Regions from separate parts of the Vibrio sp. R15-SG3-ISO1B genome, predicted to be linked through region 1. Evidence: predicted binding sites of a transcription regulator. Region 1 holds the regulator's gene; the other holds the start of a gene.
What was found. The regulator MetJ, encoded in region 1, represses methionine synthesis genes. The targets are predictions, from matches to a motif close to TTAGACNTNTANANGTCTAA.

Region 1 (12,236 bases):
CCGCGAATGACCAGTGGGTTGTCCTTATACCATTTGCTCTCAATCGCAAAGATGTTGTCGCATGGTAACAGGTTGGCCAAGGCGTGCTCTTTGCTGAGTGCTTCGACACCCACTCGAGCTTTACCGTTCTTTTCCAGTCTGGCGACGTAGCGTAGCACTTTGTCTTCACGTTGCGCTTTCTCTAGCCTTTCTGCTAGCTGTTCGCTGAGCTGTTGGCTGTTATCGAGAAAGTCATCCAGTGAGAGTTCGGCCAGTTCATCGGGCACTAAGCTCTCGACTTTGACCGATTCAGGTTCAATCTCGAGACCGGCTTCTCTGGCTAAGATGACCAGCTTGCGCATTACGTCAGAGCCATCGAGATCTTGCCTAGGGTCTGGCTCTGTTAAGCCTTGCTGCCACGCTAAATCGACCAACTCGGCAAACGGTACGCTGCCATCATATTGTTGGAACAACCAAGAGAGGGTGCCAGAGAAAATCCCTGAGACCGCATAAATGACATCGCCACTCTCACGCAAATCGCGTACAGTGTGGTTGATCGGCAAGCCTGCACCGACGGTGGCATTGTAGAGCCAATGGCGGTTTATTTTGGCAAACGCATCTTGCACTTGGTGGTAGTAAGCACTTGAGGCTGAGCCGGCAACCTTATTAGCAGAGATAAGATGCATACCTTGCTCAGCGATATCGAGGTAGCGCTCAGCTAACTCTTTGCTCGCCGTCACGTCGAGTACAACCACATCGTCATAGCCCTGAATCGCACCGAGGCGCTGAATCCACTCGCCTTGCTGATATGGGATAGACTCTTCATCGAAATGCTCACTGACCGCGCTAGGTTCGATGCCTTGGTCATTAAACCAATAGGTTTGACTGTCGATCACCGCCACGAGCTCAAAACTCATTCCACGACGCTTTTCTAGCTCTGCTTTTTGTTCTGCAAACAGGGTTAACCAACTGGAGCCAATGTTGCCTTTGCCGCATAGGGCGATGCCGACTCGTTTTTGTGCTTGGAAAAGTTGATTGTGAATCGCCTTAACGAGTGGTTCGGTTTCGGTGCGGCGTAAGACAGCCACCAAACTGAGACCGGAACGAGATTCAGAGATGAACTCGACAGGCGATGACTTGAGCTTCTGGTAAAAGCCGTAACAGTGGTTGGCGTTGTTGGTGACACCAGCGCCTACGGCAGCGACAAGGGCGTAGCCCTCCTTGAGTTTAATTTCTGCTGCGATGGCGGAATCTTGTAAGAAGCCTAAAGCGCCCCCTGCAATTTCCGAGGTATAAGCAAGGCGTAATGAGTGCTTATCCGCTTGGACTTCATAAGTCAAAGGTTCAAGTTGGGCGCGTTTCAAACTGCTCAGCACTTCTTTTTCCATGCGATTGAAATCATGGCCAGAGGCGAAGTTTAACTGAATCAACAACACGTCATTGAGTGAGGAGATGATCTTGGCACCACGCCCAGAGGCGAGGACGCGCTCAATGCGGCTAGAGCCAGATTCAGGGTCGTAACTGCAGCGCAAGTGTAAGTCCATCGTACTTTGAGCGACAGGCTGCAAGGTACGGCTATGCAGCACGGGGGCGGCAAGGCGTGCCAGTTCACTTGCTTCATCCAGTCGCAATAGGGGCAGAAGACAAGCATCACTGACAAGGCGAGGGTCTGCGCTGTATACGCCAGCAACGTCACTCCAAATCGTGACGCGACTGACCTCTGCGAGCGCGCCAATCACGGTGGCAGAGTAATCGGATCCGTTTCGGCCAAGCAGCACGGTTTGGCCTGCTTGGTTTTGCGCCATAAAGCCGGTAAACACCAGACGACGCTGTGAGTGTTGCGCCAAAATTTCCTTCAGTAGTGGGTAGGACTGACCACGATCCACTTCAGGTTGCGTGCCGGTTTCTGCCCGTAAGAAAGTGCGAGAGTCTTGCGCGATGGCTGGTAAGCCCGCTTGATTCAATAGCGCAGCGAGCAGTCTTGAGGACCACATTTCACCGTGGCCAAGTACCGCAGCTCGCTCCGCCTCGCTTAACGGGGCGCTTAATTCGCCGAGGGTGGTGAACTCGTCTTTGAGCGTCGCCAGCATGTGCGCTTGTTCGTCGTCACTGTCAATCAAGGCTTCGATAAGCCCTGTTTGGAATTGTCGTACCGACTGCAACGCTTCATGGGCAAGGCGGCCGTCTTTATAGAGCGCTTCGGTAAATTCAATCAAATGATTGGTGGTTTTACCGGCCGCTGAGACAACGATCAGATCATCGCTGCCAGAGTATTCTTTGAGTATGGTGACTACCCGGCGGTAGCACTCCGGATCCGCTAAGCTGCTACCACCAAATTTATGCAGTTGACGCGATGTCGTCATTACGCGGACTCCTTCACACAGTTAAAGGCTTGCTTGAGATCGTCAATCAGGTCATCGGCATCTTCAAGACCGACAGACAGACGCAGCAGTTGCTGAGAGACACCTGCCTCGGCCAGTGCCGCTTCTCCCATCGCACGGTGGGTCATTGACGCTGGGTGACAAATGAGGCTTTCTACGCCGCCTAGCGATTCTGCAAGCGAGAAGAGTTTCAGCTCACCGACAAACTGTTTCAGTTCTTCAAAGCTGCCAGCGAACTCGAAGCTGAGCATAGAACCAAAGCCTGATTGTTGTTTCTTAGCGATGCCATGGCCAGGGTGATCCGGCAAGCTTGGGTGATAGATGCGGCCGACCAGTGACTCTGTTTTCAGAAAGTCGAGAATGTTTGCCGAGCTTTGTTCATGCACTTTCATTCGTGCGCCTAACGTGCGGATGCCGCGCAGCGTCATGTAGCTATCAAACGGCGTGCCGGTGGCCCCAATGCAGTTGCCCCACCAAGCCAGTTCCTCAGCGTGCACTTTGGTTTTGGTGATCACCACGCCGCCAATCACATCGGAGTGACCGTTGATGTATTTGGTGGTTGAGTGAATAACGAAATCCGCACCCAGTTCGAGTGGCTTCTGAAAAATCGGGGTTAAGAAGGTATTGTCAACCGCGACCAGTGCGCCGACTTGTTTCGCTTGCTGGCAGACTTTCTCGATATCCACCACACGCACCAAAGGATTTGATGGCGTTTCCAACAGGATAAGCTTGGGTTTCTGGTTGATGGCGGCGGTCAAGGCTGCGTCATCGGATTGGTCGACGAACAACACGTTGAAGTCGCCTTTTTGCGCACGGGTATTGAAGAGTCGATAGGTGCCACCGTAGCAATCGTGTGGCGCGACAATCAAATCATCTGGCCCGACAAACGCAGACACCCAAAGGTTGAGCGCTGAGGTGCCACAGTTGGTCACCACTGCGCCTTCTCCACCTTCTAATTCATACAGCGCCGTTTCAAGCAGGCCACGGTTCGGGTTGCCAGAACGCGTGTAATCGTATTTCGGCACTTCACCAAACGCCGGAAATCCGTAATTGGTCGAGAGATAAATAGGGGGAACGACAGCGTGATGTTGGGTGTCTGACTCGATACCAGTACGTACCGCGATGGTGGCGGGTTTGCGCGTGCTCATAGCGTTTTCCTTGCGAACAGTAGTGACTTGTTTTAGGGAATGCGATATACCTGTTGCTTATCAGGTGTATCCGGCACCCAATGTGGTGTAGTGCTGCGACACACTCACAGTTTGGGCCGATTCCACTCCTATCGCCAACCACTTTACTTCTCATTTTTTAAGACGTCAACACTTCTAGACGTCTATATGTCTTTGCTTGTAGCCATAAATACCGTTAAAATTGTGGTTTAAACACTCATACGCAAATATAAAGGTGCGCAATGGCAGACTGGAATGGCGAATACATTAGCCCATACGCAGAACACGGTAAGAAAAGTGAGCAAGTGAAAAAAATCACGGTCTCCATCCCACTTAAAGTCCTTAAGGTATTAACAGACGAGCGTACGCGCCGCCAGATCAACAACCTGCGTCATGCCACCAACAGTGAGTTGTTGTGTGAAGCGTTCTTGCACGCTTACACAGGTCAACCATTACCGACGGATGAAGATTTGCGTAAAGACCGTCCAGATGATATTCCCGCTGAAGTGAAAAAGCTGATGACGGAGATGGGGATTGAGTTTGAGGCGTTTGACGACTAACGCTCGCCCTGTTTTGCACCGAATTTGAATGCAAAAGCCGCTGACATCGTCAGCGGCTTTGTTGTTTTTGCTCAGCCAGAGACAAAGGTCGTGGCTGGTAGTGGGCGTCAAGGTTACTCGATATCCATGTAATGGTCAGGCAGCTCAATGCGTGCCACCCCGGATTCTACCGCGGCTAACGCGACCGCTTTGGCGACGCGGGGGAGTAGTCTTGGGTCCATCGGTTTTGGAATAATGTAGTCTGGGCCAAACGAGAGTGAATCCACACCCGCGGCGGTCAGAACATTGGCAGGGACCTCTTCCTTCGCCAGTTGACGGATCGCCGCTACGGCAGCGAGCTTCATCTCATCGTTGATCTCGCTAGCACGTACATCCAGTGCGCCACGGAAAATAAACGGGAAGCAAAGTACGTTGTTGACTTGGTTCGGGTAGTCACTGCGACCTGTACCCATAATGAGGTCATTGCGTACATCATGAGCGAGCTCAGGTTTGATCTCAGGATCTGGGTTAGAGCAGGCAAACACGATGGGTTTGTCGGCCATCAATTTAAGATCATCTGGCGATAACAGGTTAGGACCAGAAACGCCAAGGAACAGATCGGCGCCTTCGATGACATCTTGCAGCGTACGTTTGTCGGTGTTGTTGGCAAACAGTTGTTTGTATTCGTTGAGATCATCACGTCGAGTGTGGATCACACCTTTGCGATCCAGCATGTAAATTTTCTCGCGCATCGCGCCGCACTTGATCAGCAGCTCCATACAAGCGATGGCAGCCGCACCGGCGCCCAGACAGACAATCACGGCGTCTTCCAGTTTTTTACCTTGCAGCTCAATGGCGTTTAACATGCCAGCAGCCGTCACAATGGCGGTACCGTGTTGGTCATCATGGAAGACTGGCACATCACAGCGCTCAATTAATTGTTTTTCGATTTCAAAGCAGTCTGGCGCTTTGATGTCTTCTAAGTTGATGCCGCCAAAGGTATCCGCGATGTTGGCGACCGTGTCGACAAACTCATCGATGGTGCGATGTTTGACTTCGATGTCGATGGAGTCCAAACCTGCAAAGCGCTTAAACAGCAGGGCTTTGCCTTCCATCACGGGCTTTGATGCCAGTGGGCCAAGATTACCTAGGCCAAGAATCGCTGTGCCGTTGGAGATCACTGCCACCATATTGCCTTTTGCAGTGTACTTATAGACATTATCGGGGTTTTGAGCGATCTCTCGTACCGGCTCGGCCACGCCTGGGCTGTAGGCGAGCGCGAGATCTTGCGCGGTTTCTGCTTGGGTGGTCAGCTCGACAGAGATCTTGCCTGGTTTTGGAAAGGCATGGTAGTCGAGCGCTTTTTGGCGAAATTGTTCTTCAGGGGTCAGGTCTTGACGGTGGTCATCAGGCATAGAAATAGGTACTCGTTAAAATGATTCAGCACAAAGGGGGTTAATCATTTTAGAGGAACTGAGTCAAGCTGCCTAGGTCAGAATGCGAGCGAGTAGGGTAATATGTGGGAAACGACTGGAGATTAGACCAGATAGAAAGAGATATGACTGCGGGTTTTGCTGTGAATAGGTTAATTGCTCTAAATTTCTGGCAACAAAAAAGGACGCCGCAGCGTCCTTTTTCCTATCCGCGAGAAGGAATTACTTCTTACCGCTTGATAGAGCACCGAAACGCTTGTTAAAGCGATCTACACGGCCGCCTGTATCAACGATACGTTGCTTACCAGTGTAGAATGGGTGACATTTGTCACATACGTCTAGGTGGATTGATTCTTTGTCTAGAGTAGATTTGAACTCAAATGTGTTGCCACAAGAACAAGTTGCTGCTACTGCTTTGTATTCTGGGTGGATTCCAGCTTTCATGGGGTAACCTCAATATAGGCCGTGTCGCTATCCGATTCAGAGCCGGACACCACACGTAGTTAATGTAAAATGGATTTAGGACACCGCTGCCAGAGCAGCCATATCTCTAAGGCGCGATATAGTAATGAATAGTACGCCTAGGATCAACCGATTTGGGGCAGAAATCGCTACTTTTTTAGCCGCTGCAGGAGAGGGAGAGGCATGGATGTTATCGCGAAGTGGCGTTACCCGCGCCTCCTCATACAGACACTGAGATGCGCTGGCTTTTCTCACTCTGCCTTTTCCCTTAGACTAAACGCGTCATCGACCTGCAGTGAAAGACTGAATGAGACCCACCATCGCCCGAGTCGCGTTACCCGTACCACTAGATAAACAGTTTGACTATCAAATCCCTGGACACCTTTTTCCAGTGATTGGTGGGCGCGTGTCTGTGCCTTTTGGCCGTCAAACCTTAGTCGGTATCGTGACGGCCTTGGTGCAGCAGTCATCGCTGCCGATGGACAAAATCAAGCCGATTAAGCAGGTGCTCGACAGTCAACCTGTTTGGCCTGACTCGTTATATACCTTGTTGCACTGGTGCAGCCACTTTTACCAATATCCACTTGGCGACACCTTAGCCAATGCGATGCCCAGCGCCCTGCGTAAGGGAAAACCGGCCGACTTTACCGCCGTGGTGGAATGGCAACTGACGCCAACCGGACGCGATCAATTGATGCATGGATTTGGCCGAGCGGTTAAGCAAGCCAAAGTGATGCAGATGCTGCAACACGGACCGACGTCACACCAACGTTTTGTTGATGAAGAGGTCAGCACTAGCGTGCTGCGCGCGTTGACAGACAAAGGTTGGATTGAGTCGATTGAGCGCAAGCCTCATTTTGCTAAGTGGGGTGCTGACATTGAAGCCGATGTCGAGAAACCAAAGCTGAATGAAGAGCAAGCGATCGCCATCGCGACGGTCAACAGTTTCAGCGGTTTTGGCTGCTTTTTGCTCGAAGGGGTGACCGGTTCAGGTAAAACCGAGGTGTACCTCAACATGATTAAGCCAGTCCTCGAACGGGGTCAGCAGGCTTTGGTGTTGGTGCCGGAAATCGGCCTGACGCCACAAACCATCAATCGCTTTCGAAAGCGTTTTAACGTGCCGATTGAGGTAGTACATTCTGGATTGAATGACACCGAGCGCCTCAATGCCTGGTTGTGCGCGCGCGATAAAGTGGCCGGCATTGTGATTGGGACGCGATCTGCATTGCTGACGCCTTTTGCTGATCTGGGCATTATTATTGTCGATGAAGAGCACGATAGCTCTTACAAGCAGCAAGATAGCTTGCGCTACCATGCGCGCGATGTGGCGGTCATGCGCGCCAACAAAGAGCAGATCCCGATTGTGCTTGGTTCAGCAACGCCCGCGTTAGAAACGCTGCACAATGCGCTGTCTGGCAAATATCATCATCTGCATTTGTCTCGCCGAGCAGGCAGTGCGGTGCCCACCACCAATCAAGTGATTGACGTCAAAGGGCTCTATTTAGAGGGGGGCCTCTCTGCGCCACTGATCGCTCAAATGCGCAAGCACCTCAACGCAGGCAATCAGGTGATGCTGTTTTTAAATCGACGCGGCTTTTCCCCGGCTCTGATGTGTCATGAATGTGGCTGGATCGCGGAATGCAAGCGCTGCGACGCCTACTACACCTACCATCAGCACAGCAGCGAAATTCGCTGTCACCACTGTGGCTCTCAGCAGCCGACGATCCACCAGTGCCAAGGGTGTGGTTCCACTCAACTGGTCACTGTTGGGGTGGGAACCGAGCAGCTAGAGAAACAACTGCATACGCTCTTTCCAGAGCAGAAAACCATTCGTATTGACCGCGACAGCACGCGGCGCAAAGGCAGCCTAGAAGAGGCGTTAAGCGCCATTCGACGCGGTGAATATCAGATTCTGATCGGCACGCAAATGCTCGCCAAAGGGCACCATTTCCCGGATGTGACGCTGGTGGCGCTGTTGGATGTCGATGGCTCACTCTACAGCAGCGACTTTCGAGCCTCTGAGCGTTTAGCTCAGCTCTTCATTCAGGTGGCAGGCCGAGCGGGGCGTGCCAGCAAACCCGGTGAAGTGTTGCTGCAAACCCACCACCCAGAGCACAGCCTATTGCAAGCACTGTTGAAAAAGAGTTATCGGGACTTCGCCGAGGTGGCCTTAGCAGAGCGAAAACTGGCGGCGTTGCCCCCGTATTCGTTTTTAACGCTGTTTCGTTCGGAGGCGAACCAATCTGAGCTGGTGGAAGAGTTCCTACGCCAAGTCCGCTTTACTTTAGAATCCCACCCTCTGTTTGATTCCGGCTGCATGGTGCTGGGCCCGACACCCGCCCCGCTTGCTAAACGTGCGGGTAAGTTCCGTTGGCAATTACTGCTGCAAACCGAGCAGCGCTCGTTAATGCAAAAGCTGCTGGCCAGTGCTAAGCCGGCTATCGAGTTGCTGCCGAGCGCGAAAAAGGTCCGTTGGTCGGTCGACATCGAGCCTCAAGACTTGAGCTAACACGCCGATTAGTTTAAATAAGGGCAGGGACGATAGGCGCTGTGAGCTGATTTCGTTCTTTTTCATTTATTTGTGATCTGGCTCTCTTTTATAGTTCGGGTTTTGTTAAATATCCCGTAACTTTCTGTTTCGAAATGAATAAACTAGTTGTTTGGAAAGGGATAGGCGAAGCGAACCTTGGCAAGAGCCAAACGATTGCGTTTCGCTGCCAATAAGAGTGGGCATCAGCCTACCATCATCATAAGCGGTGCAGGATTGACCCCGTCATCACCACACCAGACGCTATGATCAAGGCAACAAGGTTTAGGTGGCTAAAGCGCTACATCTTTAATTAAGAGGGTTAATAACTTATGGCGACAATGAAGGATGTTGCCCAGCTTGCGGGAGTGTCGACGGCGACGGTATCACGGGCGTTGATGAATCCCGAGAAAGTCTCTTCTGCGACGAGAAAACGCGTCGAAGAGGCGGTGCTTGAAGCTGGCTACTCACCCAACTCGCTGGCGCGCAATCTGCGTAGAAACGAATCAAAGACCATCATCGCGATCATCCCAGACATTTGCGATCCCTATTACACCGAAATCATTCGTGGCATTGAAGATGCGGCTATGGAGCACGGTTACATCGTATTGCTTGGGGACAGCGGCCAACAAAGAAAGCGTGAAAGCTCTTTTGTGAACTTGGTATTCACTAAGCAGGCCGATGGCATGCTGCTGCTCGGTACGGATTTACCGTTTGATGTTAGCAAGGCAGAACAAAAGAATCTGCCGCCGATGGTCATGGCGTGCGAATTTGCGCCTGAGTTAGAGTTGCCCACCGTACATATTGATAACCTCACTTCCGCATTTGAAGCGGTCAACTACCTGACTCAGATGGGGCATCGCCGTGTCGCGCAGATCTCGGGGCCAGAGAGTGCTCTACTGTGTCAGTTCCGTCACCAGGGTTATCAACAAGCGTTGCGCCGCGCGGGCCTAACGATGAACGAACACTATTGCGCAGAAGGCAACTTCACATTTGAAGATGGTGCGAAGGCGATTCGTCAGTTGTTGGCCTTATCTGAGCCGCCGACAGCGGTTTTTTGTCACAATGATATGATGGCGATTGGTGCGATTCAGGAAGCGAAAAAGCTTGGGCTTCGCGTGCCACAAGATCTATCGGTTGTGGGTTTTGATGACATTCAGTTTGCGCAATACTGCGATCCACCACTCACGACGATTTCTCAGCCGCGTTATGAAATCGGGCGTCAGGCGATGCTGATGATGCTTGAGATCCTCCGTGGCCACGACGTGCGTGCCGGCTCTCGACTGCTCGAAACAGAACTGGTGATTCGAGATAGCGCCGCGCCGCCGCGCGTCCTCTAGACGACTTGAATGGTCATTGAGCCGCCGGGCGCGCTGGCCGCGCCACTTTGCGGCCAGTTTTGCTGAGCCGCTTCCAATTCCGGTCTGTCCTCACACACAAATCTGCTTTAACATAGCGAGCAGTTGTATTGAATGGTTTGATAATCAGTTGTGGCGAATAGAGATTACGTAAAGCGCGGCAGTAGCCGTAAGCCGACTAAAAAAGCCGCCCCGCGCCGCAAGAAACCGTGGCGCAGTGGTTTGTTGGCCATCGTCTTGGTCTCGGCGTTCGGTTATGGGTTGTATCTACTCAGTAGCGATCCTGAGCCGCCTGCGCCGATGGTTCAACCCGCGAAGCCTACCCCGAAACCCAAAGCGAAAAGCAGCCAAACTCTCCCTCCTCCGCCAGAAGAGAAATGGGACTATGTCGAGTCGTTGCCGAGTCGTGAAGTGGAAGTGAAAGCCAAAGAGCTGGTGGTGTCTGAGATTCCCTACATCATGCAGTGCGGCGCGTACAAAACCGCGCAGCAAGCTGAAGCGCGTAAGTTGGATATTGCTTTCCAAGGCATCAACAGCAAAATTCGCAAAAAAGAAGACAGCAGTTGGTATCGCGTGGTGCTTGGTCCATACAAATTTAAGCGTGACGCAGAGCGTGATAAGCACAAGTTACAGCGCGCCAAAATCGAGCCTTGTGCGATTTGGAAAGAAGCACAATAAACGCCGACGTCTAATGCGTTCAAAGTCAAAACATCGCCCCGCCTTCTTGTCGGGGCGATGTCTTTTCTACCCTTGAATTCTGTTTTTCATAGCCTCATATAAAGACTAACATCCAAATGAATAAAGTATGAGGCCCCACCGTGACTACCATTGTATCCGTACGTCGTAACAACAAAGTCGTCATTGCTGGTGATGGACAAGTATCGCTGGGTAACACAGTGATGAAAGGCAACGCACGTAAAGTTCGCCGTTTGTACAACAACAAGGTACTTGCGGGATTTGCCGGTGGTACTGCCGACGCGTTTACCTTGTTCGAACGTTTTGAAAGTAAGTTGCAAATGCATCAAGGTCATTTGACCAAAGCGGCGGTTGAGCTGGCCAAAGATTGGCGCAGTGACCGTGCGCTGCGCAAGCTTGAAGCTTTGTTGGCCGTCGCTGATGAGACGGCATCGTTGATCATTACCGGTAATGGTGATGTGGTGCAGCCAGAAAACGATTTGATCGCGATTGGTTCTGGGGGCAACTTTGCGCAAGCGGCAGCGACGGCGCTGCTCGAAAACACCGAACTCGACGCCCGTGACATCGCGGAAAAGTCGCTCAAAATTGCTGGTGATATCTGTGTGTTCACCAACCATCACCACACTATCGAAGAACTAGAAATCCCGCACAGCGCTGCGAAGTAAAAAGCAAGATAGTGGTCACTACATTTAAGGAATTCAATTATGTCTGAAATGACTCCTCGCGAAATCGTCCACGAACTGAATCGCCACATCATTGGCCAAGAAAACGCAAAACGCTCTGTGGCGATCGCGCTCCGTAACCGCTGGCGTCGTATGCAGCTAGAAGAAGGCTTGCGCAGCGAAGTAACACCGAAGAACATTCTGATGATAGGGCCAACGGGTGTGGGTAAAACTGAAATTGCCCGTCGCTTAGCCAAGTTAGCCAATGCGCCCTTCATCAAAGTTGAAGCCACAAAGTTCACGGAAGTGGGCTACGTGGGCAAAGAGGTGGAGACCATCATTCGTGATTTGACCGATGTGGCGGTCAAAATGACGCACCAACAGGCGATGGAAAAAGTGAAGTTCCGCGCCGAGGAGCAAGCCGAGGAGCGCATTCTTGATGCGCTATTGCCGCCAGCACGCGATGCTTGGGGTCAGAATGAGCAGCAAGACGAGAGTTCGTCGAATACTCGTCAAATGTTCCGCAAAAAACTCCGTGAAGGCAAACTTGACGACAAAGAGATTGAGATTGATGTCGCTGCGCCGCAAATGGGCGTCGAGATCATGGCGCCTCCTGGCATGGAGGAGATGACCAATCAGCTTCAAGGCATGTTCGCCAACTTAGCCGGTGATACTAAGAAGAAGCGTAAGCTGAAAATTAAAGATGCGTTCAAAGCGGTGACCGAAGAAGAAGCCGCGAAGCTGGTCAATCAAGAAGAGCTCAAAGAACAAGCGATCTTTAACGTCGAAAACAACGGCATCGTGTTTATCGATGAGATTGATAAAATCTGTAAGCGCGGCGAAAGCTCTGGCCCGGATGTGTCTCGTGAAGGTGTACAGCGTGATTTACTGCCGTTGATTGAAGGCAGCACGGTCTCAACTAAACACGGTATGGTCAAAACCGATCATATTCTGTTTGTTGCATCGGGCGCTTTCCAAGTGGCGAAGCCATCGGATCTGATTCCAGAGCTGCAAGGTCGTCTACCGATTCGTG
Region 2 (12,236 bases), on a different contig from region 1:
ACCTTTTAGGTATTGGGTAGGGGAGCGTTCTGTAAGCCGTTGAAGGTGTGTTGTAAAGCATGCTGGAGGTATCAGAAGTGCGAATGCTGACATGAGTAACGATAATGGGGGTGAAAAACCTCCACGCCGGAAGACCAAGGGTTCCTGTCCAACGTTAATCGGGGCAGGGTAAGTCGACCCCTAAGGCGAGGCCGAAAGGCGTAGTCGATGGGAAACGGGTTAATATTCCCGTACTTCAACTTATTGCGATGGGGGGACGGAGAAGGCTAGGTGGGCCTGGCGACGGTTGTCCAGGTTCAAGTGCGTAGGCTTGAGAGTTAGGTAAATCCGGCTCTCTTTAAGGCTGAGACACGATGTCGAGCGCCCAAGGGCGTGAAGTCATTGATGCCATGCTTCCAGGAAAAGCCTCTAAGCTTCAGATAAGTTGGAATCGTACCCCAAACCGACACAGGTGGTCGGGTAGAGAATACCAAGGCGCTTGAGAGAACTCGGGTGAAGGAACTAGGCAAAATGGTACCGTAACTTCGGGAGAAGGTACGCTCTTGACGGTGAAGTCCCTCGCGGATGGAGCTATTGAGAGTCGCAGATACCAGGTGGCTGCAACTGTTTATTAAAAACACAGCACTGTGCAAAATCGTAAGATGACGTATACGGTGTGACGCCTGCCCGGTGCCGGAAGGTTAATTGATGGGGTTAGACTTCGGTCGAAGCTCTTGATCGAAGCCCCGGTAAACGGCGGCCGTAACTATAACGGTCCTAAGGTAGCGAAATTCCTTGTCGGGTAAGTTCCGACCTGCACGAATGGCGTAATGATGGCCACGCTGTCTCCACCCGAGACTCAGTGAAATTGAAATCGCTGTGAAGATGCAGTGTACCCGCGGCTAGACGGAAAGACCCCGTGAACCTTTACTACAGCTTGGCACTGAACATTGAGCCTACATGTGTAGGATAGGTGGGAGGCTTTGAAGCAGGTACGCCAGTATCTGTGGAGCCGACCTTGAAATACCACCCTTGTATGTTTGATGTTCTAACTTAGCCCCGTTATCCGGGGTGAGGACAGTGCCTGGTGGGTAGTTTGACTGGGGCGGTCTCCTCCCAAAGAGTAACGGAGGAGCACGAAGGTGGGCTAATCACGGTTGGACATCGTGAGGTTAGTGCAATGGCATAAGCCCGCTTGACTGCGAGAATGACAATTCGAGCAGGTGCGAAAGCAGGTCATAGTGATCCGGTGGTTCTGAATGGAAGGGCCATCGCTCAACGGATAAAAGGTACTCCGGGGATAACAGGCTGATACCGCCCAAGAGTTCATATCGACGGCGGTGTTTGGCACCTCGATGTCGGCTCATCACATCCTGGGGCTGAAGTCGGTCCCAAGGGTATGGCTGTTCGCCATTTAAAGTGGTACGCGAGCTGGGTTTAGAACGTCGTGAGACAGTTCGGTCCCTATCTGCCGTGGGCGTTGGAAGATTGAAGGGGGCTGCTCCTAGTACGAGAGGACCGGAGTGGACGAACCTCTGGTGTTCGGGTTGTGTCGCCAGACGCATTGCCCGGTAGCTAAGTTCGGAATCGATAACCGCTGAAAGCATCTAAGCGGGAAGCGAGCCCTGAGATGAGTCTTCCCTGATACTTTAAGTATCCTTAAGGGTTGTTCGAGACTAGAACGTTGATAGGCAGGGTGTGTAAGCGCTGTGAGGCGTTGAGCTAACCTGTACTAATTGCCCGTGAGGCTTAACCATACAACACCCAAAGGGTTTTGATGGACTCAATAAAAGAACATTGAATGTGTAAGAACGTAAACAGCTTTCCGAATTATTAAGTTCTAGGAACTAGGGGCTAGGCACTAGGCACTAACTTCTAAGAACTTTAACAAAATTTGCTTGGCGACCATAGCGATTTGGACCCACCTGATTCCATGCCGAACTCAGAAGTGAAACGAATTAGCGCCGATGGTAGTGTGGGGTTTCCCCATGTGAGAGTAGGACATCGCCAGGCTTCAAATTATGGACACTTGCTTAGGCGAGTGATACCACTGCGGAGTGGTAGTTCAGTTGGTTAGAATACCGGCCTGTCACGCCGGGGGTCGCGGGTTCGAGTCCCGTCCACTCCGCCACTTATTAGAAAGCCTAGTCGAAAGACTGGGCTTTTTTACGTTTAACGCTCCCGAAAGTGCTGTGCACTTTTTCGCAGGCCGGAATGCCAGACCACGGAATGCTGGACCATCTACTCTCCCCTGCTCAGCCAGCAACTCGTATCCAGCTGTACTACTACAGGTAGAAAAGTAGGCTTCTTCGCATCAAAGCAATACAAATTGCCATCAACTCAGCGTTTTCAGCAGAGTCGAAGTCTCTAGTTTCTATGGGTCAGCTCCCGCTTTCTGAATGTCACCTTTGTACAGACAGTATAGATGTGAGAAGCCCTGCTATAGGCAGGCTTCTCAACAAATGGTTGCGGTCACTGGGCAACAACCACTTGGTTTCGTCCACCATTTTTGGCTTCATAGAGGGCAATATCGGCATTGGAGAGTAGGTCATCCACCGAGTCACTGCGTTTGAGTTCTGCGACGCCAAAGCTCATGGTGCAATCAAGATGAACACTACTGACGATAGGGTTCAGCGACACCTTTTGCCTCAATAGTTCTGCTTGTTGAATCGCTTCTTCCGCTGTGTGCTTGGGTAACAGTAGCATAAACTCATCACCGCCAAAACGTATTGCCAAAACCGAGTCTGGTAGAGAGTGCTGCATAAGCTTGGCGACTTTCTCAATGGTTTTGTCTCCCACCAGATGCCCTAGCTCATCGTTAATCTGTTTGAAGTTATCGATATCGGTCATTATCACGCTAAGGGGCAGATGTTCCTCTTTCGATTGACAAACTAGAGAAGGCAGTAACGAGTCCATCGCTCGTCGGTTATAGAGTCCTGTCAATGGATCCTTTTGTGACAACTGATGGATGGAGTCGAGCAATCTCGCATTGATGAGCCATAACATGCTCAGGCTAATGGCAACCATTAATATGATGCAGAATAGGTAGGTCAGGGCATGAATCAGTCCAGAACTCATATAACTGCTAATTGTAGGCCCCAGCGCGGTATAGACGAGGCGAAAAGCCATAAAACTGCCATAGCTGACAAATGGAATCACCATCATGAGAAGAGGAAACTTGGCATCGTCCTTCTCGCCCTTAAGCAGTGCCCAAGCCGCGAAAAAACAGGAGGCGCTGAGGTAGGCGCTTAAGATAAGAATACGGGCATTGATGGATGGCGTTACATAGGTAAAGAAAACAAACAGTAGACCTGCTAGCAGCAATGCCCCCTCTAGCCATCGCACTCCTTTACTGTGATAGGCGCGAATCGCGCAGATGCCTTTTACGGTAAAAAGAAAACCCAGCATGATGAGGGTATTGGCGAGCACTATGGTCAGCCACTCTGGCGCGGTTCCTCGAAAACCTAAAAACATCGGCCCTAAGCCAATCATAAAGATGCCAGCGGCCAGTCGGTTTAGTCCAAGAACTTGTTTCTGCGAGGTTTGATAAAAGAACAAGCCTGAAGAATAAATAAAGGAGAAGACGATAACCGTGAAGTTAAGTGTGCGAATGTCTAAAGAGAGGATTTCCATAATGTAGCCAAAGATGGGGGCGCCTATCGAAGAGTCATAGTAGACATTTTGCTTGGCGATAGCTGCAATCGGATGTCATTTATCCGATACAGGTAGAAAAATGCCAGCGTATTTCGCTGGCACTTATGCACTATGCTGCATCGATTAGGCTTGCTGTTCTGCCCGTTTGGCTTTCTCTATCATTGGGGTAATGGTAGAGCCTTGCACTAAGATGGAAAATACCACTACAGAGTAAGTCATAACCAGGATGATCTCTTTAACGTCAATCAGCTTATCTTGAATGACCCAAATGCCAGAGGGAATGGAGAGTGCCATGGCCAGCGCTAATCCACCTCTTAGGCCGCCCCAGGTAAGGATTTTGATGGACCAAGGGTTGTAGGTGCGATAGCGCTTAAACCCTACGTAAGAGAAAAACACGCTCAGATAACGCGAAAGCAAGACCAAAGGAACGGCGACCGCCATCATGATCCAGTCTTCTTGATGGAATTCAAACAGCAACATCGACATACCGATCAAAAGGAACAAGACCCCGTTAAGGAATTCATCGATCAGCTCCCAGAAATGGTCGAGGTGATCTTCACTCTCTTTTGAAAAGCCGATAAAGCGCGTCCAGTTACCGATCATGATTCCTGATACCACCATTGCTAACGGGCCCGACACATGCAAAATCTCGGCAAAGGCATAACCTGCAGTGGGAATGCCGATGGTCAGCAGCAGCTCCATAGAGTGATCGTCGGTCGCGCTGATCAGGTAGTGGAACAAGAGCCCTAAGGCAAAGCCATACACAATGCCACCTATCGCTTCTTGTGCGAACAGCAAGGCGACGCTGCCTAGTGTTGGCGTGTCGTGACCAAAAGCGATAGTGTAAAGAGTGACGAAAATGACCAAGCCAAAGCCGTCATTAAAAAGGGACTCTCCCTCAATTTGGGTCGAGATACGTTTGGGGGCATCGAGCTTTTTGACAATCGCTAACACGGCAATCGGGTCCGTCGGAGAGATCAGTGCCCCGAAGAGTAAGCAGTACACCAGATCAAACGGAATGTGCAGCCATTGGCAAAAAGCATAAAGACCAAATCCGATGAAGAACGTCGAAAACAGCGTGGCGCCCAAGGCTAAGACAGTGATCTCCCATTTTTGATCTTTAAGGTTGGGCAGTTTGATACCCAATCCGCCAGCGAAGAGGAGAAAGCCGAGAATCCCCTTCAACAAAAAATCTTCGAAGTTGATGCTGGCGACCGTCTTTGACGCAATGTCTGTCAGTTGGAACCAATCATTTTGGCCTGCAACCAAAATGAGTAACGACAGCACCATAGAGCCCGCTGTGATGGCGATGGTGGTCTGCATTTTACCTATCTTGCTGTTTACAAAGGCAATCAGCATTGCCGCAGCCGATAAAAAGCAGAGTGTGTAGTAGACTGACATGAGCGTTCCAGTATGTAACAAATTATGAACAAGAATTTTGTTACTGACTTGTTCAAATAGCAAATGATTTTTACCCGTGGTGTGAGACGTATTTTTACCGTTTAGACGTCTAGACTCCTTTTTGATCTGTGATAGGATGGGGAAATAACGAAAGGAATGAGGCAGTACTGTGGGAAGTAATGTAAGGCAGCAAATCGAAGCGCAATTGCAACAACGAATACTTTTGATCGATGGTGGTATGGGCACCATGATCCAAGGTTACAAGCTCGAAGAGCAAGATTATCGTGGTACGCGTTTCGCCGATTGGCATTGTGATTTAAAAGGGAACAACGATCTGTTGGTGTTGACTCAGCCTACATTGATCAAAGAGATCCACAGCGCCTATTTAGAAGCCGGTGCGGATATTCTCGAAACCAATACCTTTAATGCCACCACGATTGCGATGGCCGACTACGACATGCAGAGTTTAAGCGAAGAGATTAACTTCGCAGCGGCCCAACTTGCACGTGAGGCGGCCGATGAATGGACGGCAAAAACGCCGGACAAACCTCGCTATGTCGCGGGCGTATTGGGCCCAACCAACCGAACCTGTTCCATCTCTCCTGATGTGAACGACCCAGGTTATCGCAACGTCAGCTTTGATCAGTTGGTCGAGGCGTACTCTGAGTCGACTCGCGCCCTAATCAAAGGCGGCAGCGATCTGATTCTTATCGAAACCATCTTTGACACCCTCAACGCCAAAGCGTGTGCGTTTGCCGTTGATAGCGTATTTGAAGAGCTCGGCATTACCCTGCCTGTGATGATTTCAGGGACGATTACCGATGCCTCTGGACGTACGCTCTCTGGCCAGACTACCGAAGCTTTTTACAACTCACTGCGTCACGTTAGACCGTTATCGTTTGGCTTGAACTGTGCACTTGGCCCTGATGAACTGCGTCCATACGTCGATGAACTCTCGCGTATTGCGGAGTCTTTTGTCTCGGCGCACCCAAACGCCGGTTTGCCGAATGCGTTTGGTGAGTATGACTTGTCGCCACAAGAGATGGCGCAACATGTTGAGGAGTGGGCGAAAAGCGGCTTTCTTAACTTAATTGGTGGCTGTTGTGGTACCACACCAGAGCATATTCGTGAAATGGCTCGTGTGGTCGATGGTGTAACACCGCGCGCGCTGCCAGAGCTCCCCGTCGCGTGCCGTTTGTCAGGGTTAGAGCCGCTCACTATTGAGAAAGAGACGCTATTTATTAACGTCGGCGAGCGAACTAACGTCACGGGCTCGGCACGATTCAAGCGCCTTATTAAAGAAGAGCAGTATGATGAAGCGCTGGAAGTGGCACGTCAGCAAGTGGAAAACGGTGCACAAATCATCGATATCAATATGGACGAAGGCATGCTTGATGCGCAGGCCTGCATGGTGCGCTTCCTTAACTTGTGCGCCTCTGAGCCTGAAATCTCCCGTGTGCCGATTATGGTCGACTCGTCGAAGTGGGAGGTGATTGAAGCGGGTCTGAAATGCATCCAAGGCAAAGGCATCGTTAACTCGATCTCGCTCAAAGAAGGCAAAGAGAAATTCATTGAGCAGGCCAAGCTGATCCGACGCTACGGCGCCGCTGTGATTGTGATGGCATTTGATGAAGTGGGTCAGGCGGAGACGCGTGAGCGTAAACTTCAGATCTGTACTAACGCGTATCGTATTTTGGTTGACGAAGTGGGCTTCCCACCGGAAGACATCATTTTTGACCCGAACATCTTCGCGGTGGCCACCGGTATTGAAGAGCACAACAACTACGCCGTCGATTTCATTGAAGCCGTAGCAGACATCAAACGCGATCTGCCGTATGCGATGATTTCAGGTGGCGTATCCAACGTGTCGTTCTCGTTTCGCGGTAATAACTATGTACGCGAAGCAATTCATGCGGTGTTCCTCTACCATTGTTTCAAGAACGGCATGGACATGGGCATCGTCAACGCCGGTCAGTTAGAAATTTATGACAACGTTCCAGACAAGCTGCGTGAAGCGGTAGAGGATGTGGTGCTTAACCGCCGCTCTGATGCCACCGAGCGCTTATTGGATATTGCCGGCGAATACGCCGAAAAAGGGGTCGGCAAAGAAGAGGATGCCTCAGCACTGAAATGGCGCACATGGCCTGTTGAAAAGCGTTTGGAACATGCGCTAGTGAAAGGCATCACCGAGTTTATTGTTGACGATACAGAAGAGGCGCGAATCAATGCGAGCAAGCCTCTTGAGGTCATCGAAGGGCCACTGATGGATGGCATGAACGTGGTTGGAGACCTGTTTGGTGAAGGGAAAATGTTCCTTCCTCAAGTGGTGAAATCCGCGCGTGTGATGAAGCAAGCCGTGGCTCACCTAGAGCCGTACATTAATGCAGAGAAACAAGCCGGCTCGACCAACGGTAAGATTCTGCTGGCGACGGTAAAAGGCGATGTTCACGACATAGGTAAAAACATCGTTGGTGTGGTGCTGCAGTGTAATAACTACGAAATTATCGACTTAGGTGTGATGGTGCCGTGCGAGCAAATCCTAAAAGTCGCAAAAGAAGAGAAGGTAGACATCATTGGTTTGTCTGGCCTGATCACCCCATCGTTGGACGAAATGGTGCATGTCGCCAAAGAAATGGAGCGCCTCAACTTCGATTTGCCACTCTTGATTGGTGGCGCGACCACATCGAAAGCGCATACCGCAGTGAAAATTGAGCAAAATTACTCACAACCTGTGGTGTATGTGAATAATGCCTCACGAGCGGTCGGGGTCTGTTCCTCACTGTTGTCTGAGACGTTAAAGCCAGCGTTTGTTGAAAAGCTGCAAGCGGACTACGACGTGGTGCGCGATCAACATAACCGTAAGAAACCCCGCACTAAGCCGGTAAGCTTAGAGCAGGCGCAAAGCAATAAAGTGGCAATTGATTGGCAAAGCTACACGCCGCCGGTCCCTTTGAAACCCGGTGTGCATGTGTTTGATGATTTTGATATTGCAACGCTGCGCCAATACATCGATTGGACGCCATTCTTTATGACGTGGTCCTTGGTCGGTAAATACCCAGCAATCTTTGACCATGAAGAGGTCGGTGAAGAGGCGAAACGCTTGTTCGAAGATGCCAACGCTCTGTTGGATCGCGTTGAAAAAGAGGGCTTGATGCAAGCCCGGGGCATGTGTGCTTTGTTCCCAGCGGCCAGCGTTGGCGATGACATTGAAGTGTACACCGATGAGTCGCGTACCGAGGTGGCTAAAGTGTTGCACAACTTACGTCAACAGACGGAAAAACCTAAAGGTTACAACTACTGTTTGTCGGATTACATCGCACCGAAATCATCCGGTAAAGCGGATTGGATTGGCGCGTTTGCGGTGACAGGTGGCATCAATGAGCGTGAGTTGGCCGATGAATACAAAGCGCAAGGGGATGATTACAATGCCATTATGATTCAGGCGGTGGCAGACCGTTTGGCCGAAGCGTTCGCCGAGTACTTGCATGAGCGGGTGCGCAAAGAGATCTGGGGCTACGCGGCCGATGAGAACTTATCCAACGAGGAGTTGATTCGCGAGAAATACCAAGGCATTCGTCCTGCACCGGGCTATCCTGCGTGTCCTGAGCACACAGAGAAGGGCGCAATTTGGGAACTCATGGACGTTGAAAACACCATAGGCATGACGCTGACGTCGAGCTATGCGATGTTCCCTGGCGCTTCTGTCTCGGGTTGGTACTTCTCTCACCCTGACTCGCGCTACTTTGCCGTTGCTCAAATCCAGCAAGATCAGGTGGAGAGCTATGCACAGCGCAAAGGTTGGGACATGTTGGAAGCGGAGAAGTGGCTTGGTCCCAACATCAATGGGTAACCTGCTCTCTTAGCACTTGCGCTGAGTGTCACAAACAAAAAGCGCGGCCCTTGGGTCGCGCTTTGTCTTTTTGAAATATCTGTTGAATATCTGTTGGCGGCTGAGTTAAACAAACAGCGTCGCTAAGCCTAAAAAGACCGACAGACCTATGACGTCGGTGACAGTAGTGAGCGCCATGCCGCCTGCCAATGCAGGGTCGATGTTCATTTTTTTCAGCAGCACTGGAATCATTACGCCAGCCACACCGGCAACAAACAGGTTGGTGAGCATGGCGGCAGAGATGATGCCTCCAAGCATCCAGTCGCCTTTCCAAGCAATCACGATCCCGCCGATGATCAATGCCCACAAAATGCCGTTAAGCAGACCGATGGCGGCTTCTTTCATTAATAGTTCACGTTTGTTGGCGTCACCGATATGGCCCAATGCCAAGCCACGGATGACGAGCGCGACCGTCTGATTGCCTGCTACGCCGCCCATCGAAGGCACTATGGTCATCAAGACGGCAATAGCGGCCATCTGCTCGAGTGTGGCTTCAAACATGTTCGATACCGAGGCCGCTGCAAGCGCCGCTAACACATTGGCCCCAAGCCAAATGCTGCGTTTTCGGGCTGATTTGACCACGGGCGCAAAGGTATCTTCGTCGTCGTCCATACCGGCCATACTCATCATGGAGTGCTCGGCATCTTCTCGGATGACATCGACCACATCATCGATGGTAATACGCCCAACCAGATGTTTGTTCTCATCGATAACCGGCGCTGAGACCCAATTACGGCGTTCAAACAAGCTGGCGACGTCGGAGTCGCTCATGGTCACTTCGATGGCTTCATCCGCATCTTCCATTACTTCGGCGACTTTGATGTCGGGCTGAGTCGTAATCAGCGTGGTAATGGGCAGTTCACCAATAAGGTGGTTCTCTTCATCAATGACATACAAGGCATCCGTCGCTTCTGGAAGCTCGCCTTTCATGCGCAGATAACGCAGCACGACATCCACATCGACATCACCACGAATGGTGATGACATCGGTATTCATTAGACCACCGGCTGAGTCCTCTGGGTAAGAGAGCGCGGTTTCAATGCGTAGACGCTCTGTCGAATCCATTTGGGACAGAACTTCTCTAGAGAGATCATCCGGTAGGCTTCGCAGTACGTAAGCGACATCATCGGTGTCCATCCCTTCGGTGGCTTCGGCGAGCTTTTCTGGTGCCATTTTGGACACCAAGTCGTCTTTGACGTCTTCGTTGAGCTCGTCGAGGATTTCACCGTAATCTTCTGGATCGGTGAGTTGCCAAAGGACTTCACGGCTTTTACGAGGTGAGGCTTCGAGGAGATGGGCGATATCTTCGGGTTCCATGTCCTGCAATTGGCGACGGACATGGACGAAGCGGCCGTTTTCGAGCGCTTCAGATACTTCTTGCAGGGCTTGGTGAGCTTGATCGAATTCAATTTGCTCGGCCATGGATTCCCCCTGACTCTAATGGTTCACAATGGTTTGAATAGTAACTTAAATCTTACGTTAAGTAACCTCATGATACGACTTTGCCGAGGAGAAAAGTGCACCCACGTGATGAATGGAAGGCGAGTGGCATTCTAAGGGGGGAATTAAAAGGTAGCGTGTGCGAGTGAGGACCGAGTCGGTGTTATTCCTCTTCGTCGAACTTGTCTTCGATCAGCGAGCAGACCGCTTCTAAGGCGGGTGAGGCATCGCTGCCTTCTGCGCTGATCGTCACGTGTTCACCTTGAGCGGACTCAAGCATCAGTAGACCCATCACACTGTCTGCGGTGGCTTCTTTGCCTTCAGGGTTTTGGATGGTGAGCACGGCATCGAAGGATTGAGCAAGCTCGACCAATTTGACGGCAGCACGAGCATGAAGGCCAAGTCGATTTTGAATGAGGACGGTTCTGCTCTCTTGCTGCATACGGCTATTCCTTGTGATGTTTCTCTAGAGAGGTATGACGAATTTGGACCTGATGGCCCAGCTGGGCAAAGTACTCGCCAATCTGCTGAGTGAGGTAGACCGAGCGATGTTTCCCGCCGGTGCAACCTATGGCTACGGTGAGGTAGCTGCGATTATTTTTTTCAAGCAGCGGCAACCACTGCTCAATAAATCCTTGGATTTGTCGTTTTAACTCCAGCACCTCTTGATGCTGCTCTAAAAACGATTTGATTGGCGTATCGAGGCCAGTCAACGGCCGGAGCGACGGATCCCAATGTGGGTTAGGTAAAAAGCGCACATCGAACACGTAGTCGGCATCAGAAGGTAGGCCATATTTAAAACCAAACGACTGAAACACCATCACCAAATCTTTGCGTTCGCGGCCTTCCACGCGCATGCGCACGGTTTCGCTCAGCTCATGCAATGATTGGCTGCTGCTGTCGATGATCAAGTCGGCTTGCTCTTTGAGCGGGGCGAGGAGGCATTTCTCTTTTTCGATCGCTTGCTCAAGGGAGGTGTTGTGCTGGGTTAACGTCAGCGGGTGAATGCGGCGCGTTTCACTGTAGCGTTTGAGTAACGTTTCTTTGTTGGCATCGAGAAACAACACGCTGGCATCCGATGATTGCTTAAGTTTGGTCAGGATGTCTTCCAGTAGTGTTGGCTCTGAGGGCAGGTTGCGGATATCAATGCTGACTGCAACGCTCTGTTTGCTGGTCTGCACTCTCTGGATAAACACATCCAAAAGATCCACCGGTAGATTGTCGACGCAATAGTATCCGAGGTCTTCTAAGACACGCAGTGCCACGCTTTTCCCGGCCCCCGATTGACCGCTGACCACAATTAAGCGCATTACTGATTTACCATGATGTCGTAGAGTTCTTGATCAGACTGAGCTTTGCGCAGCTGTTTGAGGACCTGTTTGTCGTTGAGGCGTTCTGCCATACTCGAGAGGGTTTTCAAATGCTCTTTGCACTGCTCGTCAGGGACCAGAAGCGCAAACATCAGATCGACAGGGCGATTGTCGATGGAATCAAATTCGACCGGCGATTCGCATTGCAGTAGAACGGCAATCGCTTTGTCGCTCGATTGCATACGAGCATGGGGAATGGCAATTCCATTTCCTATGCCAGTACTGCCCATTTTTTCGCGGCTGAGCATACATTCGAATAATTCAGTGGAACTTTGGCCTGTTTTATCAGCCACAATTTCACTGATCATTTCTAGGGCTCGTTTTTTGCTGGTGCACTGAACTGCACTTTTCGTGCAGTCCAGTGTAAGGATTTCGCGTAGTTGCATGGTTATGGACTTAGTGGGTATTTAGCTTTTCTTTGTGCTTGTTCAATTGACGCACGAGTTTATCGACCAACGAATCGATCGCCGCGTACATGTTTTCTTCGTCTGAAGAGGCGTGAA

Region 2: the regulator MetJ is predicted to act here: its motif matches at 5,136-5,155, upstream of metH (methionine synthase).

What each region holds. Positions count from the first base shown of each region.
Region 1 is NZ_JCBDGG010000007.1:4,944-17,179, forward strand. It holds gene AC6R0S_RS02315 (bifunctional aspartate kinase/homoserine dehydrogenase II) at 1-2,342, opposite strand, end outside; gene AC6R0S_RS02320 (O-succinylhomoserine (thiol)-lyase) at 2,342-3,508, opposite strand; gene metJ (met regulon transcriptional regulator MetJ) at 3,769-4,086, shown strand; gene AC6R0S_RS02330 (malic enzyme-like NAD(P)-binding protein) at 4,200-5,480, opposite strand; gene rpmE (50S ribosomal protein L31) at 5,721-5,942, opposite strand; gene priA (primosomal protein N') at 6,268-8,469, shown strand; gene cytR (DNA-binding transcriptional regulator CytR) at 8,820-9,827, shown strand; gene AC6R0S_RS02350 (SPOR domain-containing protein) at 9,978-10,523, shown strand; gene hslV (ATP-dependent protease subunit HslV) at 10,664-11,206, shown strand; gene hslU (ATP-dependent protease ATPase subunit HslU) at 11,246-12,236, shown strand, end outside.
Region 2 is NZ_JCBDGG010000005.1:1,812-14,047, forward strand. It holds rRNA gene AC6R0S_RS01185 (23S ribosomal RNA) at 1-1,736, shown strand, start outside; rRNA gene rrf (5S ribosomal RNA) at 1,877-1,992, shown strand; tRNA gene AC6R0S_RS01195 (tRNA-Asp) at 2,034-2,110, shown strand; gene AC6R0S_RS01200 (GGDEF domain-containing protein) at 2,452-3,612, opposite strand; gene AC6R0S_RS01205 (cation:proton antiporter) at 3,757-5,034, opposite strand; gene metH (methionine synthase) at 5,204-8,884, shown strand; gene mgtE (magnesium transporter) at 8,990-10,345, opposite strand; gene AC6R0S_RS01220 (HPr family phosphocarrier protein) at 10,527-10,805, opposite strand; gene rapZ (RNase adapter RapZ) at 10,810-11,673, opposite strand; gene ptsN (PTS IIA-like nitrogen regulatory protein PtsN) at 11,673-12,119, opposite strand; gene hpf (ribosome hibernation promoting factor) at 12,130-12,236, opposite strand, start outside.